Regions from separate parts of the Achromobacter sp. 01N37 genome, predicted to be linked through region 1. Evidence: riboswitches for the same ligand, from Rfam matches in the RefSeq annotation. Region 1 holds a riboswitch; the other holds the start of a gene.
What was found. Region 1 has a riboswitch for glycine ahead of AC1DSJ_RS05875 (D-amino acid dehydrogenase). Riboswitches for the same ligand answer to the same signal wherever they lie in the genome.
Positions count from the first base shown of each region.

Region 1 (9,836 bases):
CCGCGGGCTACATCGTGCCGCGCATTCAGGCCTTGGCGATGAACGAAGCCGCCCGCATGGTCGAGGAAGGCGTGGCCAGCGCCGAAGATATCGACACCGCCGTGCGGCTGGGTTTCGGCCTGCGCTTCTCGGTGCTGGGCCTGCTGGAATTCATTGATTGGGGCGGCGGCGACATCCTCTACTACGCATCGCGCTACCTGTCCGCCGAAATCGGCCCGCGCTTCGCCGCGCCGGATGTCATCGCCCGCAACATGGAACAAGGGCGTAACGGGCTGCGCGATGGCCAGGGCTTTTACGACTACGCCGGGGAGGACGTGGATGCCTACAAGCTGAAACGCCTGGGCGAATTGTGCAAACGGCTGGAGGTGATGGGACTGCTGCCGCGCTTTGATGCGGCGAAGGCTGCCGCCGGTTCGAACCGGACCGGCAGTTAGCGGTTGGCGGTTGGCGGTTGGCGGTTGGCGGTTGGCGGTTGGCGAATCGCGGATCGCAGTTCGCGGTTCGCAGGTCGCGGTTCGCAGGTCGCAGGTCGCGGTTCGCAGGTCGCAGGTGGCAGGTCGCAGGTCGCAGGTCGCAGGTCGCAGGTCGCGGACGGCGCTTAGCGGATCAATTCCTCCAGAATCTGATACGCCAGCCGCACACGCGCTTCGTTCGGATAGTTCTTGTTGGCCAGAATCACCACCCCGACCTTTCTGGCCGGCACGAACGCCACGTAACCGCCGAAACCGTTGGTCGACCCCGTCTTGTTGATCCACACATCATCGCGCGGCGCGGACGGCGGCGTCATTGCGGTGACCGGGTGGCTCCGGCTGTTCAACGTACCCGCGTTGGCCGCCAGCAGCGCGTCCAGCGTGGCGGGATACGCCAACTGTTCCCACGCCAAGTCTTGCGTCATGTCGCCCACGCGGTAGTACCCGACATGCGTCTGGCGAATCGCGCGATGAATGGCATCATTGCCCGCGGCGTTCATGTTCGCATCCACAAAGCGGATCAAGTCACGCGCGCTCGTCTTCACGCCATACGCCTCGGCCGCCAGCACGCCCGGGTTCACGCGCACGGGCGCATCCTGCTTGTTGTAGCCCTGCGCGTAATCGCCCATCTTTGCCGCCGGCACGTCGATGTAGGTGTGCGACAAGCCCAGCAGCGGAAACAGCGTCTTTTCCATGGCCTGCGTGAACGGCTGATCCAGGCTTTTGGCCGCCACCACGCCCAGCATGCCGATGCTGGGATTCGCATAAGTGCGGTAGGTGCCTGCGGCGTACTGCGGGGTCCAGGCTTTCAAGTAATCCATCAACTGCGCGTCATTGCGCACCGCGTCCGGCACCTGCAACGGAAAGCCGCCACCCGTGTGCGTACCCAGATGAATCAGGTTCAGTTTGGCGAATGCCGAGCCCTGCAACGCGGGAACGAAACGCGCCGGGCTATCGCCCAGCGACAGCTTGCCCAGCGCTTCTGCGTAGGTAGCCAAGGTCGCCGTGTAGGTCTTGCTGATCGAGCCCACTTCAAACAACGTGTCGGGGCTGACCTTCGCCTTTGTCTGACGCGACGCCACGCCGTACTGGTGAAATTCGTGGAGGCCGTCGCGGGTAATGGCAATCACCAGGCCCGGCACGCCGTGTTCCTGCATCAGCGCCTGCGCTGCGGCATCGATCTTTTGGTCGGTCTCGGAGGGCGCCGCCATCGCGGGCGGAACAGACGCCATCGATGACAAAACGGCCAATGCCAACAACATCGTGCGTCGCATCGCGGGAAAGCTCATTCTTTTCGTCCTATTTTGATCAGACAGCTACGCGCGCCGCCGGCAACATAGTACTAACCCTGAATCAAATGCGACAGAAACTTGGCTATTCTCTACTCCGTCGTTTTAAAACCGCGTAGAAGAGACTGGCCCTTGCGGCCAGCGCCGACGGAGCAACCGCCCCGGAAACTCTCAGGCAACAGGACTGCGCGAGTCTAGACAATCTGGAGAGAGGCGCCGTGCGCGCCCACCGAAGGGGAACCCGCCGCCGTCAGCGCTGCGGGTGAAGCTCTCAGGTACAGAGACAGATGGGGTGCTGCGGCCTAGATGGGCCGCTGCCACACCGTCTGGAGCCATCATGCCCCGCATCGCCATCATTGGCGCCGGTATCACCGGCGTCACGTCCGCCTATGCCTTGTCCAAACTGGGTTACGACGTCACCGTCTACGACCGCCAGCGCTACCCCGCCATGGAAACGTCCTACGCCAACGGCGGGCAGCTATCGGCCAGCAACGCCGAAGTCTGGAACAGCACCGCCACCATCCTGAAAGGATTGCGCTGGATGTTGCGCAAGAACGCCCCGCTGCTGCTCAACCCCAAGTTCAGCTGGCACAAGTATTCGTGGCTGGCGCAGTTCATGGCGCAAATCCCGAACTACCGCGACAACACCATCGCCACCACCCGCCTGGCCATCGAAGCGCGCCAACACCTGTTCGACATGGCCGATGCAGAAGGCATCGATTTCGACCTGGAACGCCGGGGCATCCTGCACATCTATCACGACGCCGCTAGTTTCGACACCGCGCGCCGTTCGAATGCATTGCTGGAAGCGGGCGGGCTTGAACGCTACGCGGTGTCCAGCAGCGAAGCGCGAGACATCGAACCCACCCTGCAAACCGGTTGCTACGGCGGCTTCTACACGCCATCCGACGCCACCGGCGACATCCACAAATTCACGCGCGGCCTGGCCGCCGCCTGCGAACGCCGGGGCGTCACCTTCGTGCAAGACGCCGACATCGACAACATCAGCCGCGACAGCCGGCCGTACGTGCTCGACATCCTGCGCAACGGCGGCACACAACGCGAACAACACGAAGCCCACGCCATCGTCGTCTGCGCGGGCGCCGCCAGCCGCAAATTCGCCCAGCAACTGGGTGATTCGCTGAACATCTATCCGGTCAAGGGCTATTCCATCAGCGTCCACCTGGACGACGCAGAAAGCCAGGCCGCCGCGCCGCGCGTCAGCCTGCTGGACGAAGCCGCAAAAATCGTCACCAGCCGCCTGGGCGACCGCTTCCGCGTGGCCGGCACGGCGGAATTCAACGGCTTCAACATGGACATCCGCGCCGAACGCGTCCAACCCCTGATCGACTGGACCCGCAAGCACTTCCCCAACGTGAAGACGTCCCGCGTGGTGCCCTGGTGCGGCCTGCGCCCCATGACCCCCAACATGATGCCGCGCGTCGGCCCCGGCAAACGGCCCGGCGTGTTCTACAACACCGGACACGGGCATTTGGGGTGGACGCTGTCGGCAGCAACGGCGCAGATGCTGGCGGCGAGCGTGGGGCGTGCGCTGCCGGTGGGGTGAGGAAGGGGGGATTGCGGTAAGCCGAGAAGCGCAGAGGACAAGATCGTTGCGCTTCGCACGATGGGCCCGCGGAAGGCATTTCACCTTCCGCGGGTTTCAACGCGCTGACCACGCCGGGTCAATTCGTGCACGGGCAAAAAGCCTTACCCCTGCAAGGTCTCGAAAAACGATTCAGCCTCATCACCATTCCCAAGCACCTTGGCAGCTTCACGAATCGCCGCCTCCCGATACTTCGGCTTTAGTTCCCAATCATCGTCCCGCAAGTCTTCATCGGCGTCATGAAACACGACGCCAATCGCAGCCGCTGCCGCCGCGAACGTCAGCAGGTCAGGCGCAAATTCATCGGTGGTCCAAGACCCCGCGCCATGGCGCGCGAACAGTATCTGTCCGGTTTGAGTATCCAGAATGAACGGGTCGGCGTTCATATCTGCGATCACCAGCCATTCATCCCGCCAATCGGCTACGCGCTGGCCGTTTGACGCATCCCATCGATAACCGGCTTGCAGCGTCCACAGGCGATGCAACGGCGGAAAACTGATTGCGGTCTCTGACAGCGTGATGCCCACCGGGCCGACGTTCTCGTGATAGGTCTCGCCCCAGGGGCCGATCTGCTCGTAGAAGTCAGCCAATGATTCAGGCAAGGGAATATCGCCGGTCCATGCGCTGCGGGGTTGCGGGCGCAGTTCGCCGAACAGGGAAAATTGTTCTCGGATCTTGGGAATGGAAATCATGGCGGCAATGGGCAAATGCGGGAAAACGAATGCCGGGGATTATCGCCGCTCGGTAACGGTGCGAGAAACCGAAGGGGCCGCCATCAGTAAGTCATAGGGGTTGATTGCCCCGCCGTCATAGATTCCATAGTGCAAATGCGGCGGTGTGCCCTTGGCGTTGCCGGTATTGCCCACATACCCCAGCACATCGCCTGGCGCGACCAATTGTCCGCGCTGGATATCTGCATAGCCGTCCAGGTGCGCGTAGTAATGCCGCTGGCGGCCGGGCCCCAGCACCCACACCACTTGCCCGCCCAGATTGTTGGTGCCGACCTGCATGACGACGCCTTCCGTCGTGGACAGCACGGGCGTCCCGCGCGCCGCAAAGATGTCGATGCCTTCATGCCGCCGCCCGCCCGCACGCGCCGCGCCCCAGGTATCGGCCAGCCGCGCAGGCGTGACGCCCTGCACCGGAACCGGCAAAGCGGAAGGCGCTTCCTGCCATGCCAGCCGCGCCATATGCCACGGCGCGCGCGCGGCATCCGGCAGCCGCGGCCATGCCCAAACTGCCAGCGCGGCGCCTAAAGCCAGGACGACGACACGCCGAAGAAAACGCCATAGGGGGTGTGCATTCATGAAGGGTTCGACGCTTGGCACCCCAGGGGGTTCCCCGCACCTCCCCTTCGCCCTTCGCCCTTCGCCCTTCGCCCTTCGCCTCGTCGCCAGTCGCCTCGTCGCCCGTCGCCTCTTCGCCCGTCGCCCCCTCGCCCTTCACCCCCTCGCCTGCCCCCTCGTTACACGAACACCAGACAAACCGGCGTCGCCACCTGGGCGACCACGTCCGGGTCTCCCAGGCGCCCGCTCGGACCGTCTACGCGCAGGCGCAGAATCGAGTCGCCCTTTTGGTTTAGCGCATACACGCTGCCGCCGTCTGGCGACATGCTTAGCGCGCGCGGGAAGCGCAGCCCTTCGGTCCAGGTTTGCACACGGGTCAGCGCGCCGTCTGCGCCGACGGCGAAGACGGCGATGCTGTCTGCCTGGGGGTGGTCGTTCTGCACGCGGCGCGTGGACGCATAGAGGTAGCGGCCGGACGGATGGATCAGCAGAGACGCCGCATTGGCCGCGCCGGTAAAGCCTGCGGGCGTGGCCGGCACGATGTGGCGCGGTTCCAGGACGCGGCCTGCACGGGCGTCGTATCCCAAGCACGCGATCGTGGCGTCCAGCTCGTTGACGACATACAGCAGCTTGCCGCCAGGATGCAGCGCGAGGTGACGGGGCCCGCTGCCGGCCGGCAATGCCGTGCGGCCGGCCAGCGCCATGCGGCCCTCTTCCAGGGTGAACAGATTGATGCGGTCACTGCCCAGGTCGGTGGCCAGCACGCGTTGGCCGGTAGGGTCGAACAGCACCATGTGCGGATGCGCGGATTCCTGTTCCAGGCGCGGGCCGGAACCGGTTTCCTTGACGATGCCTGAGACGGAACCCAGCGACCCGTCGAGATGGATTGGCAACACGTTGTAGGTGCCACCCAGGTACTGCGCGGTGACCAGATGGCGGCCGTCGGGCGATACGGCCAAGTGTGCGGGCGCGGTGCTGGCCAACGACAGCGGCTGCCGGTTCAGCAGGTGCAACGTGCCATCGTTCTCGTTGATGGCATAGGCTTCCGCGGTGCCTCGGGGCAGGCCTTCCCAGTGATCGATTTCATTGATGGCGTACAGAAATCGTTGTGACGGATGGACCGCAAGGAACGACGGATTGACGCTTTGCACGACCTGAACCAGGCGCCATTCGTCCGCGCGCAATGCAAAGACGTGGATACCTGCGGAAGGCGGCCCGCCGGCGGTGCCGCCCGGCCCGTCATGCGTGTAGGTGCCCACGTAGGCAAAGCGGACAGGGTCCGCGGCAGATGCCGTGGCGCCCATCGCCGACAGCCACGGCCCCACCGCGCCTGCGGCCGATAAGCCGCCTGCGAACTGAATGAAGGATCTGCGCGGCGCACTCGAAAGGGAGTTCATGACAGGTTCCGGCAAGGCAAGCCGCGCGCCATCATGGGCGCACCGACATCGCGTGGTGGAAGATATTGTTGGGATCGTAGCGGCGCTTGACCTGTTGCAGGAAGGGGTACAACCCGCCGTCGCCGTAATACAGCTGCGGCCAGAACGGGTAGGCCAGCATGTCGCGGTCGGGGTAGTTGATGTAGCAACCCTGATAGCGGCTGCCCGGATACGGCGTGCCTGCGTAGGCCGCGTCCAGCCCCGGGCCGGTATAAACGTCGCGATAGAAATCCGCCATCCAGCGCAAGTGCATGGCGTCGTGATCGGCGTTGTTCCAATAGGTTTGATACTGAAGCTTCATGACGGAGTCGCGCTGATGAACGGCCGTGTCCCGTAAGCGTTCAGGCCGGTTGATGGCGCCGCCATACGAATCCACCTGCAACAGCGACTGCCGCAGATCGGCGCCAGGCACGTCACGCGTCAGGTGCGCGTAAATGCGCGCGGACTCGTGCGCCGTGAAGTTGCCCTTCATATAGGCCGACTTGTATTTGCCGCGCTGGTTCGGCCCCGAGCCGTTCAGCGTTTGCGTGGCCGCGAGCCAGTCGTAGCGGATGACCGTGTGGGGTTCGCTACAGAGCAAGTCGCCGCCCAAGCGCGGACGCGGCAGGCCCGGCGTGGTGGCACGCGCGGCAACGGGCGCACATGGGCGAAAGCGGTCGAGGAAGTCTTGCAGCACGCTCAAGTTACGGCACGTGCCATCTGGATTGCAGAACTGCACGATCATCACGATCTGCCCGGCGGCTTGATGCGTGAGCTTCAGCAATGAAAACATGCCCCAGGTGTCGGCGTCCCGGCCCCGCGTGTCCCAGTAGCTGCCGTAGATATCCAGCAACTGCGCAAAGCGGGCGGGCGTCATGCCCGCCCAGTCGAACGCAACGGTGGCGATGGCCACTTCGCGCGGCGCTTGCGGCAGCGTGGCGAAACCATAGCTGGTGATGACGCCAAAGTTTCCGCCGCCCGCGCCGCGGCAGGCGCGGAACAAGTCCGCATCGTGCGTGGCGTTGACCGTGCGCGGCACGACTTGCCCGCTGGCGTCCACAGTAAGGATGTCGACGGCGCTTAGCCAATCGGACGCCAGCCCTTGCAGGCGTGACAACAAGCCGTAGCCCCCGCCACTGATGTGGCCGCCCGCCCCCACCGAATAGCAGGAGCCGCCGGGCAACGACACGCCGTAGCGCTTGTACAAGTCTTGATCGCCATTCCAGTTTTGTGAGCCGGCCGCAATGCGTAGCAACCCGTCGGCCGATGGCGGCACGCGGTCAAGCAGGCTCAAGTCCAGGATGGCGCCGCCCGGGTTATTCGAGACGAAGTCTTCGTAGCAATGGCCGCCGCTGCGCACCGTGGGGCGCATGCCTGCGGCGACGATGCGGGCCAATGCAGCGGCCGCCTCTTCGGGGGTTTCACAGAGTTCGATGCGGGAGGGGGCCTCGCCGGGCTGGGCCGGCCACCGCAGGTTGAAGCCTTTTTTAAGGGTGGTGTAGCGGGGATCGCCCGGCATTACGCTGATGCTCATCTTGACTCGCCTCCCGGGCCGCATGCTTGGCCACGACGCGTCAAGGATAGGCCGAGAGCCCGCCGAAGATCTGTAAGAGGAGTCCGATTTTTCGACGTCCGATGTTTGGGCCGCCGACGCATCGACGATCGCCGCACCGCCCGTCCCCTTGCGGCGTCTACTGATACCGCTCGCGATATCCCACGGGCGACATGCCGCAATACTTGTTGAAGATGTCGCGAAACGCTTTGGTGTCGTTGTAGCCGACCTCATACATGACTTCGGCCACGCTTTTGCGCGAACTCTCCAAGCACTTCTTGGCCGCTTCCACGCGCACGCGCTGCACGTACTCGACGATGCTGTTGCCGGTGGCCTGACGAAAGCGGCGTTCCAATGTGCGGCGGCCCAGCGCGTGACGATCGGCCAGATCTTCCACCGTGATTTTTTCTGTATAGCGCCCTTCGATATACGTCTGCACCGCGCGCACGACGTCGTCAGCGTGGGCCTTCTGGCCCATGAACACGGCGAACGGCAATTGGCTTTGCCGGCTCCAGTCCAGCTGAAAATACTTGGCGCACCAGATGGCGGTGTCGCGGTCGGTGTATTTTTCGATCAGGTGCAAGACCAGATGCGCGGCGGAGAAGGCGCCGCCGCTGGTGTAGACGCCGTTTTCGGCCATGACGACGCGGTCGCTCGTCCACTGCACGTTGGGGAACAGGCTGGCGTAAAGGTTCTGCGCCACCCAATGCACGACGGCCTGTTGGCCATCCAGCACGCCGCCCGCCGCCAACAACGCAGCGCCCATGCACAGGCTGGCCACTTCGCCGCCGTTGCGGTGATGGCGGGCCAACCAATCGATGAGTTCGCGGTTGGACAACACGGCGTCGGACACCGCGCCCAGCAAGGGCGGCGCAATGCAGATATCAACGTCTGGCGCATCGGCCAGCACCATATCGGCCTGCACCCGGATGCGCCCGTCATCCAGGCTGACTTCACGCGTGAGCGCCAGCGTGCGCACCGTGAATTGGGGCGGGCGGCCACGCGCGGCAAGGTATTCGTTGGCCACCAGGAAACCGTGGCGCGCAGTTTCCAACGAGGCGATATTCGCACCCGTCGGCAAAAGAAAGGCGACGTTTTTCATGCCGATAAGCATACGCCTGAGAGGTGTCGCAATCCACCCGCAAGAATGTCGCAAATCCCTATCTGAAACCGTCGTCAATCCCGATACAGTGGCATCTACCGGCTGTCAGGCCGGGCAGGCATCGGCCCTGGCCAGCGGGCGTGGCCGGCGCCTGTAGAACAACAGGGATCAAAGGAGTGGCAGATGGAAAAGTACATAGATGGTTACCTGCTTGCCGTGCCGAAAGCGAACTTGTCTACCTACGTCGACATGGCCAACAAGGCCAAGGTGGTGTGGCTGGAACATGGGGCGCTGGATTACCGCGAATGCGTGGCCGACGACATCGACAAGGAAGGGTTTGCGTCGTTCTCGAAGGCGGCTGGCGCGCAGGACGGAGAAACGGTGGTGTTCGCCTGGATTCTTTACGAGAACAAGGCTGAACGCGACCGCATCAACGAGAAAGTGATGGCCGACCCCCGCTTGAACGATATGGCCTGCGAAGGCGTGTTCGATTTCAAGCGGATGCATTGGGGCGGATTCAGCACCTTGGTCGCCAAGTAAAAAATAAAACGGGCGGCGTGTCGATATTGGCACTCCCCGTTCGTCGTAGTAGCAGGAGGACTCGCCCCCACATCGCATCGCACTGCATTGCATTGCGGCAGGCCGGTCCGTCCCCCACCGCTCATTCAACGTATTTGGAGACGCATCATGGCTACCCCTGCAACGCAACCCATTCCCGAAGGCATGCACACCGTCACCGCGCACATCGTGTGCGAAGGCGCGTCGGACGCGATCGCTTTCTACAAGAAGGCGTTCAATGCCGAAGAGCTGGCACGCCTGCCCGGCCCCAACGGCAAGATCATGCACGCGGCCATCCGCATCGGCGATTCCGTGGTGATGCTGATGGATGACTTTCCCGAATGGGGCAGCCTGGGTCCGAAGGCGCTGAAGGGTTCGCCCGTGACGCTGCACCTGTACGTCAAAGACGTGGACGCCGCCATGAAGCAGGCCACGGATGCGGGCGCCACCGTTGCAATGCCCGTTGCCGACATGTTCTGGGGCGACCGCTATGGCCAGGTGATCGACCCTTGCGGTCACCGCTGGTCGATCGCCACGCACAAGTTCGATTATTCGCCC
Region 1 is NZ_JBFTRX010000002.1:576,577-586,412, reverse strand. Features, by position in the region: gene AC1DSJ_RS05885 (3-hydroxybutyryl-CoA dehydrogenase) at 1-434, shown strand, start outside; gene ampC (class C beta-lactamase) at 599-1,759, opposite strand; glycine riboswitch at 1,866-1,956, shown strand; glycine riboswitch at 1,957-2,056, shown strand; gene AC1DSJ_RS05875 (D-amino acid dehydrogenase) at 2,097-3,326, shown strand; gene AC1DSJ_RS05870 (SMI1/KNR4 family protein) at 3,470-4,072, opposite strand; gene AC1DSJ_RS05865 (M23 family metallopeptidase) at 4,097-4,672, opposite strand; gene AC1DSJ_RS05860 (lactonase family protein) at 4,831-6,048, opposite strand; gene AC1DSJ_RS05855 (FAD-binding oxidoreductase) at 6,080-7,600, opposite strand; gene AC1DSJ_RS05850 (GlxA family transcriptional regulator) at 7,758-8,732, opposite strand; gene AC1DSJ_RS05845 (DUF1428 domain-containing protein) at 8,904-9,260, shown strand; gene AC1DSJ_RS05840 (VOC family protein) at 9,408-9,836, shown strand, end outside.

Region 2 (9,836 bases), on a different contig from region 1:
AATAAGCCTTTGCAGGAACGCTGCAAGGAACTGGAAGCGAATGGCGTGCTGGCGGCGTCCGTCTTCGTGGGTTTTCCGCATGCGGACATTCGCGAAGCGGGCTTGAGCGCCGTCGTCTGTACGGACGGCAAGCTGGAAGACGCGCAGAAGTACCGCGACGAACTGCTGGAACGCGCCTGGGCCGGCCGCGCCGATTGGGTGTTTCACCCGGAGCCGCTCGCGCCCACCATCGCGCGCGCCAAGCAGATCGAGCAAGGCCCGGTTGTGTTGCTGGACCACTTCGACAACACCGGTTCCGGCGGCACCATGGACACCACCGCGGTGCTTGCCGAAGTGCTGCGCCAGGAACTGGACAACGTGGTGTTCTACGCCATCTGCGACCCGGAAGCCGCATTGCAAGCCGCGGCTGCGGGCGTGGGCAAGACCATTACCTTGAAGCTGGGCGGCAAGCTGCCCATGCCCGCCATCAAGGAACCCAGCGAACCGCTGGAAGTGACCGGCCGCGTCAAGCTGGTGTTTGACGGCGTGTATCTCAACCGCGGCCCGATGTACCGGGGCGTGCGTAACGACACGGGGCTTACCGTTGTCATCGACACGGGCCGCGTGGAAATCGTGGTGGTGTCGCGCCACCAGGAACCGTTCGATATCAATTGCCTGCTGTCGGCCGGCATCGACCCGCTGCAAAAGCGCTACGTGGTATTGAAGAGCCGGGTGCATTGGCGCGCGGGCTTCTCGGCGATGGCCACCGAGGTCATCGAATGCACGGGCGTGGGCGTCACCACCTCCGACTACAGCCAGCTGGATTTCAAGCACGTGCGCCGGCCCATCTACCCGCTGGACCCGCTCTGATCTTCGGCTGAAAAGCCGGATTGTCGACAAAAAGGCCGGCGCCCTGCGCCGGCCTTTCATTTTGAAATCTTCGGTAACTGCGCGCACGCTTCCCGGTAGGCGTGCCTCGGTATACTCCGGCGCGGGCCCTTACAGCCCGATGAATAACGTGTATACCGGCAGCCGCCCCTGGCGATCAGGACGCGACGGCGCAATGCGCCAGTCTGCCGGATATGACTCGATAATCAACGAAAAAAGCACAACGATGAAAAAGAGCGTAGCGATCACCCTCGGCGTGGTCATTGTGGGAGCGGGAAGCTGGATAGGCGCCACGTGGTACACCGGCAAACGGATCGAGGAAAGCTCGCAGCGCCATCTGGCCGAAGCGAACGAAAAACTGGCGAAGCTGACGCCGTTGTTCGGTTTGCGCATTGACCAGTTGAAGTACGAACGCAGCCTCTTCTCGACCCAGGCTCGCTACGGCCTGTCGCTGGTGAAGAACGACAAGAGCCTGGACGCCATGCCGGCCGGCATGATTGAGTTCGACGCCGTCATTGAACACGGCCCGTTCCCCAAGACCGCCTTGTCGCGCGGCGCCGTTGCGCCCAAGCTGGCGTACGTGCACGCCGAAATCGCCAAGACCGACAACCTGAAGGAAGTGTTCGCACTGACCAAAGACATCTCGCCGCTGATCAGCGACGCGATGGTCAGCTACAGCGGCACTACCTCGTCCACCTCCAAGATTGCGCCGGTGTCGACGACGGTGCAAAACAACACGATCGACTTCAGCGGCATGGTGATCACGGGCACGTTTGACCGCTCGCTGGAAGCCGTCACCGCGCACGGCGTGATGGACAAGCTGGCCATCGACGGCACGAAGAGCAACGACCCGGTCGTCATGGCCATCACCGGCATGACGATGGACGTCAACAGCCGCATGGGCAAGTTCGGCGTGTCGATGGGCGATTCCGACATCAAGATCAAGCGCATCGACGTCACGAAGAAGTCGGATGACATGAAGGTGTCGCTGGATAACTTCGGCTACGGCGTGAAGCTGTCCGAAGACGACAAGTCGATCAACGTGCAAGCCGCCTACCAAACGGGTGACATCACGGTAAACGACGTGCCGCTGGGTAACGGCCAGGCCGTGATCAAGCTGGCCAAGCTGGACGGCCAGGCCGTCAAGACCCTGTCCGACACGTACAACCAGCTGATGCGCCAGTACATGGCGCACACCGAAGACGAAGGTCTGAAGGACGAGCAGGTTGAAGCGATGCTGGACAGCGCCGGCAAGCTGCTGGCGGGCAACCCGTCGTTCAGCATCGATCCCTTGAGCTGGAAGACCGCCAAGGGCGAAAGCAAGCTGAACTTCACGCTGGACCTGGCCAACCCGCCTGACGTCAAGAACCTGACGCCGCAGGAAATTGCGGTCAAGGCCATCAAGCGCATCGACGCCACGCTGATCATTTCCAAGCCGATGGTGCAGGACCTGGTCACGCAGTACGCCATCAAGAAGGAAGGCATTGCCGCCGATCAGGCCGCCAAGGACGCCGACGAAACCGTGCGCCAGATGTCGGGCATGGCCGAAATGTTCAACGTGGGCAAGAACGACGGCGACAACATCGTCGGCAAGTTCACGTTCGCGGACGGCATGGGCAACCTGAACGGCAAGGAAATTCCGGCGGACGAGTTGTTCAGCGGCCTGCTGGGCGCAGCCGGCATGGGCTCGATGGACCACGACGACGAAGACGAATCCATGCCCGGCATGGGCCAGGACGAGCCGGCCGACGGCGCCACGCCTGCCCTGCCCGGCGTGATGCAGGACTTCAACCTGGACACCGTCAGCAGCCTGCTGGACGACATGGGCTACACGGTCAACAAGACCGACGGCGACCAAGGCCCCGTGCTGGTGCTGGACGCGGGCACCACCGGCGCCAGCGATCTGCGCCTGGAATTCCTGTGCAACGACTTCACCGAGAAGTGCCTGGACCTGGTGATGACCGCCACGTACAAGACCAAGAAGCCGGTGACGCTGAAGGCCATCAACAGCTGGAATCAGGAATACCGCTGGACGCGCGCCTACCTGGACGACAAGAACCAGGCCGTGCTGCAGATGGACATGAACGCGGAAGGCGGGATCGGCAAGGACAACCTGCAAATCCTGTTGAACACCTTCATCAGCATCGCTGAAGACTTCAACGACGTCGCCAAGGGCGCATCGGCCAAGTAAGCCTGCCGCGCCAGGGTCACCACCTGGCGCATCGCTCGGCCCCAAAGAAAAACCCCCATCAATTGCTGATGGGGGTTTTTTATTGCCTGAAAGCTAAAGCTAAAGCTGAAGCTGAAGCGCGTGCGCTTATGCGTAGGCTTCGATCGGCAGGCAGGCGCAGACCAGGTTGCGGTCGCCGTAGGCGTTGTCCACACGGCCCACCGGCGGCCAGTACTTGGCCTCGCGCAGCGACGCCACCGGGTAGGCGGCCTGCTGGCGCGGGTAGTCGTGCAGCCATTCTTCGGCCAGCAGCATCTGGGCGGTGTGCGGCGCGTTCTTCAGGACGTTGTCTTCGCGATCGCGTTCGCCACGTTCGACCTGGGCGATTTCCTCGCGGATCGAAATCATCGCGTCGATGAAGCGGTCCAGTTCGGCGACGCCTTCGGATTCCGTCGGCTCGACCATCAAGGTGCCCGCCACCGGGAAGCTCATCGTCGGCGCGTGGAAACCGTAGTCCATCAGACGCTTGGCGATGTCTTCGGCGCTGATGCCGCTGGTTTCCTTCAGCGGACGCACGTCCAGGATGCACTCGTGCGCCACACGGCCGTTACGGCCCGCGTACAGCACCGGGTAGTGGTCACGCAGGCGGGTCGCGATGTAGTTGGCGTTCAGGATGGCGACTTCGGTGGCGCGGCGCAGGCCGTCGGCGCCCATCAGCGCGATGTACACGTACGGAATCGGCAGGATGCCGGCCGAACCGAACGGCGCGGCCGATACCGGGCCAACCTTCGCGTCGCCGGGCAGCTTGCCTTGCTCATTCACCACGCCCGGCAGGTACGGCGCCAGGTGGGCGCGCACCGCCACGGGACCCACGCCGGGGCCGCCGCCGCCGTGCGGGATGCAGAAGGTCTTGTGCAGGTTCAGGTGCGACACGTCCGAGCCGAACTTGCCGGGCTGGGCCACGCCGACCATCGCGTTCATGTTGGCGCCGTCCAGGTAGACTTGGCCGCCCGCCTGGTGAACCAGATCGCAGATCTCGGTGACGGCTTCTTCGAACACGCCGTGCGTGGACGGGTACGTGATCATCAGCGCGGCCAGCTTGTCGCCAACCTGTTCGATCTTGGCGCGCAGGTCAGCCAGATCCACGTTGCCGTTGGAATCCGACGCCACCACCACGACGTCCATGCCGGCCAGTTGCGCCGACGCGGGGTTGGTGCCGTGGGCCGACGACGGGATCAGGCAGACGTTGCGCTGATGCTGGCCGTTGGCTTGGTGATAGCCGCGAATTGCCAGCAGGCCGGCGTATTCGCCTTGCGCGCCCGAGTTGGGTTGCAGGCTGATGTTGTCGTAGCCAGTGATTTCGCACAGCGCGGCGGACAGGCGGTCGATCAGCTCGTTGTAGCCCTGGCTTTGCGACGCGGGCGCAAACGGGTGGATCAACGCGAACTCGGGCCACGTGATCGGGATCATCTCGGCCGTGGCGTTCAGCTTCATCGTGCACGAACCCAGCGGGATCATCGTGCGGTCCAGCGCCAGGTCCTTGTCGGCCAGCTTGCGCAGGTAGCGCAGCATGTCGGTTTCGGATTGCACGCTGGAGAACACCGGGTGCTTCAGGATGGCGCTTTCGCGGGCAACCGATGCGGGGATACCGCTGGCGGCGGCGGCGTCCAGGGCGTCAATGTCGAGTTCGACATCATCACGCTCCAGGCCGGCGGCGAACACGTTGACCAGCGCTTGCAGGTCGGCGACGGTCACGGTTTCGTCCAGCGACACGGCCAGGCGCGCGCCGTCAACACGGCGCAGGTTGATGTGTTCGCACTCGGCGGCGGTCAGGATGGCCGGGGTGGCGGGGCCGGTTTCCAGCAGCAGCGTGTCGAAGAACGTGTTGTTCACGACCTTCACGCCCAGCTTCACCAGTTCGGCGCGCAGGATGGCGGTGCTGCGCTGCACGCGCTCGGCAATGCGGCGGATGCCGGCCGGGCCGTGCCACACGGCGTACATGCCCGCCATCACGGCCAGCAGCACTTGCGCCGTGCAGATGTTGGACGTGGCCTTCTCGCGGCGGATGTGCTGTTCGCGCGTTTGCAGCGCCAGACGCATCGCCGGGTTGCCTTGCGCGTCTTTCGACACGCCGACCAGACGGCCGGCCATGTTGCGCTTGAAGGCGTCCTTGCAGGCCATGAAGCCCGCGTGCGGGCCGCCAAAACCGAACGGCACGCCAAAGCGCTGGGCCGAACCGATGGCGATGTCGGCGCCCCACTCGCCCGGGGCGGCCAACAGGGCCAGCGCCAGCAGGTCGGTGGCGCACGCGACGACCGCGCCTTGCGCGTGGGCGGCTTCCGCCAGCTTGCGGTAGTCGGACACGGAACCGGTGCTGTGCGGGTATTGCAGCAGCACGCCAAAGCACTCGGGCAGGCCTTCGGCTTCGTCGCCGACGGTGATCTCGATGTCCAGGCCTTCGGCGCGCGTACGCACGACTTCGATGGTCTGCGGATGCACATGGCGCGAGATGAAGAACACCGGGCTTTGCGACTTGGCGCCACGGCGGGCCAGCGTCATGGCTTCGGCGGCGGCAGTGCTTTCGTCCAGCAGCGAGGCGTTGGAGATGTCCAGCCCGGTCAGGTCGGCGACCATGGTCTGGTAGTTCAGCAGGGCTTCAAGACGGCCCTGCGAGATTTCCGGCTGATACGGCGTGTAGGCCGTGTACCAGGCGGGATTCTCAAGAATGTTGCGCAGCACGACGTTGGGCGTCTGCGTGCCGTAGTAACCCTGGCCGATGTAATTGCGGAAGACCTTGTTGCGGCCCGCGATCTGCTTCAGCTCGGCCAGCACGTCGGTTTCGCTGCGCGAGGGCGGCAGCGCCAGCGGGGCCTGGCTGCGGATCTTCGGGGGCACGACTTCTTCGATCAGGGCGTCCAGGCTGGAGCTGCCAATGACCTTGAGCATGGCGGCCTGGTCGGCGTCAGAAGGGCCGATGTGGCGGGGAATGAAGTCGGTATGGGTGTCTAGGGCGCGCGACATGGGGGAATCTCGGGGTGGTGATGCAGGTTGCGAGGCTGGCGCGCCATACGGGCGGCGGGCCAGCCTCGAAACGGCTTAGCCGTTGGCGACAGCTTCGTAGCCGGCAGCGTCCAACAGCTTGTCGGCATCCGCGGCGTTGACCGGCTTGATCTTGAAGATCCAGGCGGTGAAGGCCGATTCGTTGATCAGGTTGGGGTTGTTTTCCAGCTCTTCGTTGAAGGCGACGATTTCGCCAGCGACGGGTGCGTAGATGTCGGATGCGGCCTTGACGGACTCGACCACGCCGGCGGTTTCGCCCGCGTTCAACTTGGCGCCAACCTTCACGTCGCCAACGAAGACCAGATCGCCCAATTGATCCTGGGCGGTGTCGGTGATGCCGACGACGAACACGTCGCCTTCAGCTTTGACCCATTCGTGGGACGAGGTGTACTTGCGATCGGTGGGCAGACTCATGGGAACTCCTGAGGGAATGCGGGTAGATGAATGGTGTTGCGCGCCTCGCGCGGGCGGCGCGTGCCCGGAACGGGCAGGCGGCTCGCGCGAAGCTTCGAGTTTACGAGTGTTCGACGGCTTTGCCGTTACGGACGAAAGGCAGCTTGCAGACCAGGGCGGGCACCCATTTGCCACGGATGTCGACCTCGACGGTATCGCCCGGACGCACGCCTTGCGGCAGGCGGGCAAAGCCGATCGACACGCCCAGCGTGGGCGACATGGTGCCGCTGGTGAGTTCGCCCGTGCCGGCCGGCGTGCGCACGGCCATGTGGGCGCGCATCACGCCGCGCTCTTGCAGCTTCAGGCCGATGAAGGTGGCGGGGGTGGCGAATTGTTCAAGGGCGTCGCGGCCGATGAAACGGCGCTCGGCGTTCTTCAGCGACACGGTCCAGGTCAGGCCGGCTTGATCGGGCTGGGTCAGCTCGTCCATGTCTTGGCCGTACAGGTTCATGCCGGCTTCCAGGCGCAGCGTATCGCGCGCGCCCAGGCCCGCCGGACGCACGCCTTGCGCAACCAGGTCGCGCCACAGCTGCACGACTTCGGCTGCGGGCAAAACGATTTCAAAGCCGTCTTCGCCGGTGTAGCCGGTGCGGGCCACGAGCGTGTCGCCGTCGACGCGGGCTGCGACGAACGGCGTCAGCGCTTCGGTGGCGGCTTGCCATGCCGGGCGCGCGGCCCAGACCTTGGCGCGGGCGTTGGGGCCTTGCACGGCCACCATGGCCAGATCGCGGCGCGCGGCGATGGTGACGTCAAATTGACCGGCCTGCTTCACACGCTGCATCCAGGCGATGTCTTTGTCGGCCGTGCCGGCGTTGACCACCACGCGCCATTCGTCGGCGGCGAAGAAATAGATGATCAGGTCGTCGATGACGCCGCCTTGCGGGTTCAGCATGCAGCTGTACAAGGCCTTGCCGGGCACGGTCAGCTTGGACACGTCATTGGCGACCAGGCGTTGCAGGAAGGCGAAGGCGTCGGGGCCGGTTACGTCAACGTTCAGCATGTGCGACACATCGAACATGCCGGCGTCCTGGCGCACCGCGTGGTGCTCCTCGAGCTGCGAGCCGTAGGCCAAGGGCATATCCCAGCCGCCGAAATCGACCATTCGGGCGCCGGAGGCGATATGTTCTTCGGCCAGCGGGGTGCGTTTGAGGGTTGCGGACATGCGCGGAAACTCCGGGACGGCAATCTTTGCCAGGGTTACGGAATGCCGGTCGTGACAAGCGGACTGCGCCCGCACGGCTACGGCTGAATCTTCCGCCCCTCTGTCCTTTTGCCTGAGAGTTGCCCCGCGTGGCGGGTTTGCACCTTCGGCGCCTGGGCTGCGCGATATGTCCCTTGTTCGAGGGTCGGCGCCAGGTCTCTCCAGAGTACTGTTTTGCCGCATCCACACGGTGAAAAACCGGGACGGGGCAAGCATGTGCGGTATCGGTTACCTGAGCGATTCTGGGCGAATTGCGCCTTCGGCGGCGGCTGATTCGTGGAAACAGCCGCTCTCTCCCGCAAACATGCATGACAGCGGCGAAAGCATACAACGAAAGCCTTGCGCCGAAAACCGAAAAATCAAGCGGGCTACCCCAGCGCGGTATCCAGCAGCATCATCAAAACAAAGCCCAACATCAGCCCGCAAGTGGCGTAGACCTCGTGCCCCTTGCGATGGGATTCGGGAATGATTTCGTGGCTGATGACAAACAACATGGCCCCCGCGGCAAAGCCCAGGCCCCATGGCAGCATGGTCGCCGAAAACCCCACGATGGCCGCCCCCAGCACGGCGCCCAGCGGTTCAACCAGCCCCGACAACATGCCCAGCGCCACGGCGAACGCGCGTTTGTAGCCGGCCGCCAGCAGCGCCACCGCCACCACCAGCCCTTCGGGAATGTCCTGAATGGCGATACCCGTGGCCAATGCGGTGCCGCGCACGGGGTCGCTGCCCGCATACCCCACGCCAATCGCCAAGCCTTCGGGCAGGTTGTGCAAGGTGATCGCAAACACGAACAGCCAGGTGCGGCGCAGCCGGTGCGCCTCGATGCCTTCCCGGCCCTTGATGAAGTGTTCGTGCGGCAGGGTGCGGTCCATGATCAGCAGCACGCCCGCGCCCAGCAAGATGGCGGCGCCCACCGTAAGCCCCGCGCCCCACGGCCCCATACCTTGCGTTTCGGCGGCGGCAATACCGGGGGCCACCAGCGAAAACGCGCTGGCCGCCAGCATCACGCCCGCCCCGAAGCCGAACATGCTGTCCTGGACTTTCTGCGGAATGGTGCGGGCGAAAAGAATGGGCAAGGTGCCCAGCGCGGTCGCGCCAGCGGCGACCAGCCCCCCTAACAGCGCGTCAGCCACGTGCGGCGCATGCTCGTCCAGATACACCCAGAGCTGATGCAGCGCCAGGCAGGACACCATGACGGCAAGCGTCCACACGCTGATGCTCGTGGCCGCAGGCCGCACGCGATGACGGCTGAAAGTGTTCATAGGGCCGCTACCCTCCTTCAGAGAGATAGGCTTAGCCCTTCGCGGCCGCGTAGCGGCGAGCCACTTCGGGCCAGTTCACGACATTGTAGAAAGCGCCGATGTATTCAGGACGGCGGTTCTGGTATTTCAGATAGTAGGCGTGTTCCCAGACATCCAGGCCCAAAATCGGCGTATTGCCGTGCATCAGCGGGCTGTCCTGGTTGGCGCTGCTTTCCACCACCAGCTTGCCGGCGGGCGTTACCGAGAGCCAGGCCCAGCCGCTGCCAAAGCGGGTCAGCGCCGCCTTGGTGAAGGCGTCGCGAAAGGCAGCCAGGCCGCCCAGTTCCGATTCAATGGCCGCGGCCAGCGCGCCGTCGGGCTCGCCGCCGCCTTCGGGCGACATCACCGACCAGAACAGGCTGTGGTTCGCATGGCCGCCGCCGTGGTTGCGGACCGCGCCGCGTATGGCATCGGGCAATTGGTCCAGGCGGGCCACCAGGGCTTCGACGGGTTCGTCAGTGCTGAGGCCGGCGCCATCCAGCGCGGCGTTCAGGCTGGTCACATAGGTTTGATGATGCTTGCTGTAGTGGATCTCCATCGTCATCGCGTCGATGTGAGGTTCCAGGGCGTCATAAGCGTACGGCAGGGTCGGAAGGGTATAGGCCATGCATGTCTCCGTGGGACTCGCCCTCCCGATGGAGAGGCACCAGTCGATATCGAAAACATAAATGATATGTATTTTTATTTGATATCACAATGGGATTGTTTCAATTCGAGCCAACGGAATGCGCGATGCGCCCGGGCGCCGGGTCCATCCCGCCCGCCCCTCGCCCCCTGCTTACAC
Region 2 is NZ_JBFTRX010000006.1:114,005-123,840, forward strand. Features, by position in the region: gene AC1DSJ_RS16055 (M81 family metallopeptidase) at 1-849, shown strand, start outside; gene AC1DSJ_RS16060 (DUF945 family protein) at 1,094-3,058, shown strand; gene gcvP (aminomethyl-transferring glycine dehydrogenase) at 3,185-6,058, opposite strand; gene gcvH (glycine cleavage system protein GcvH) at 6,134-6,511, opposite strand; gene gcvT (glycine cleavage system aminomethyltransferase GcvT) at 6,612-7,712, opposite strand; glycine riboswitch at 7,803-7,926, opposite strand; glycine riboswitch at 7,961-8,060, opposite strand; gene AC1DSJ_RS16080 (ZIP family metal transporter) at 8,120-9,013, opposite strand; gene AC1DSJ_RS16085 (superoxide dismutase) at 9,045-9,659, opposite strand; gene AC1DSJ_RS16090 (BaiN/RdsA family NAD(P)/FAD-dependent oxidoreductase) at 9,831-9,836, opposite strand, start outside.
Region 2: linked by a shared signal. The riboswitch ahead of gcvT (glycine cleavage system aminomethyltransferase GcvT) and the one ahead of AC1DSJ_RS05875 (D-amino acid dehydrogenase) in region 1 are both predicted to bind glycine.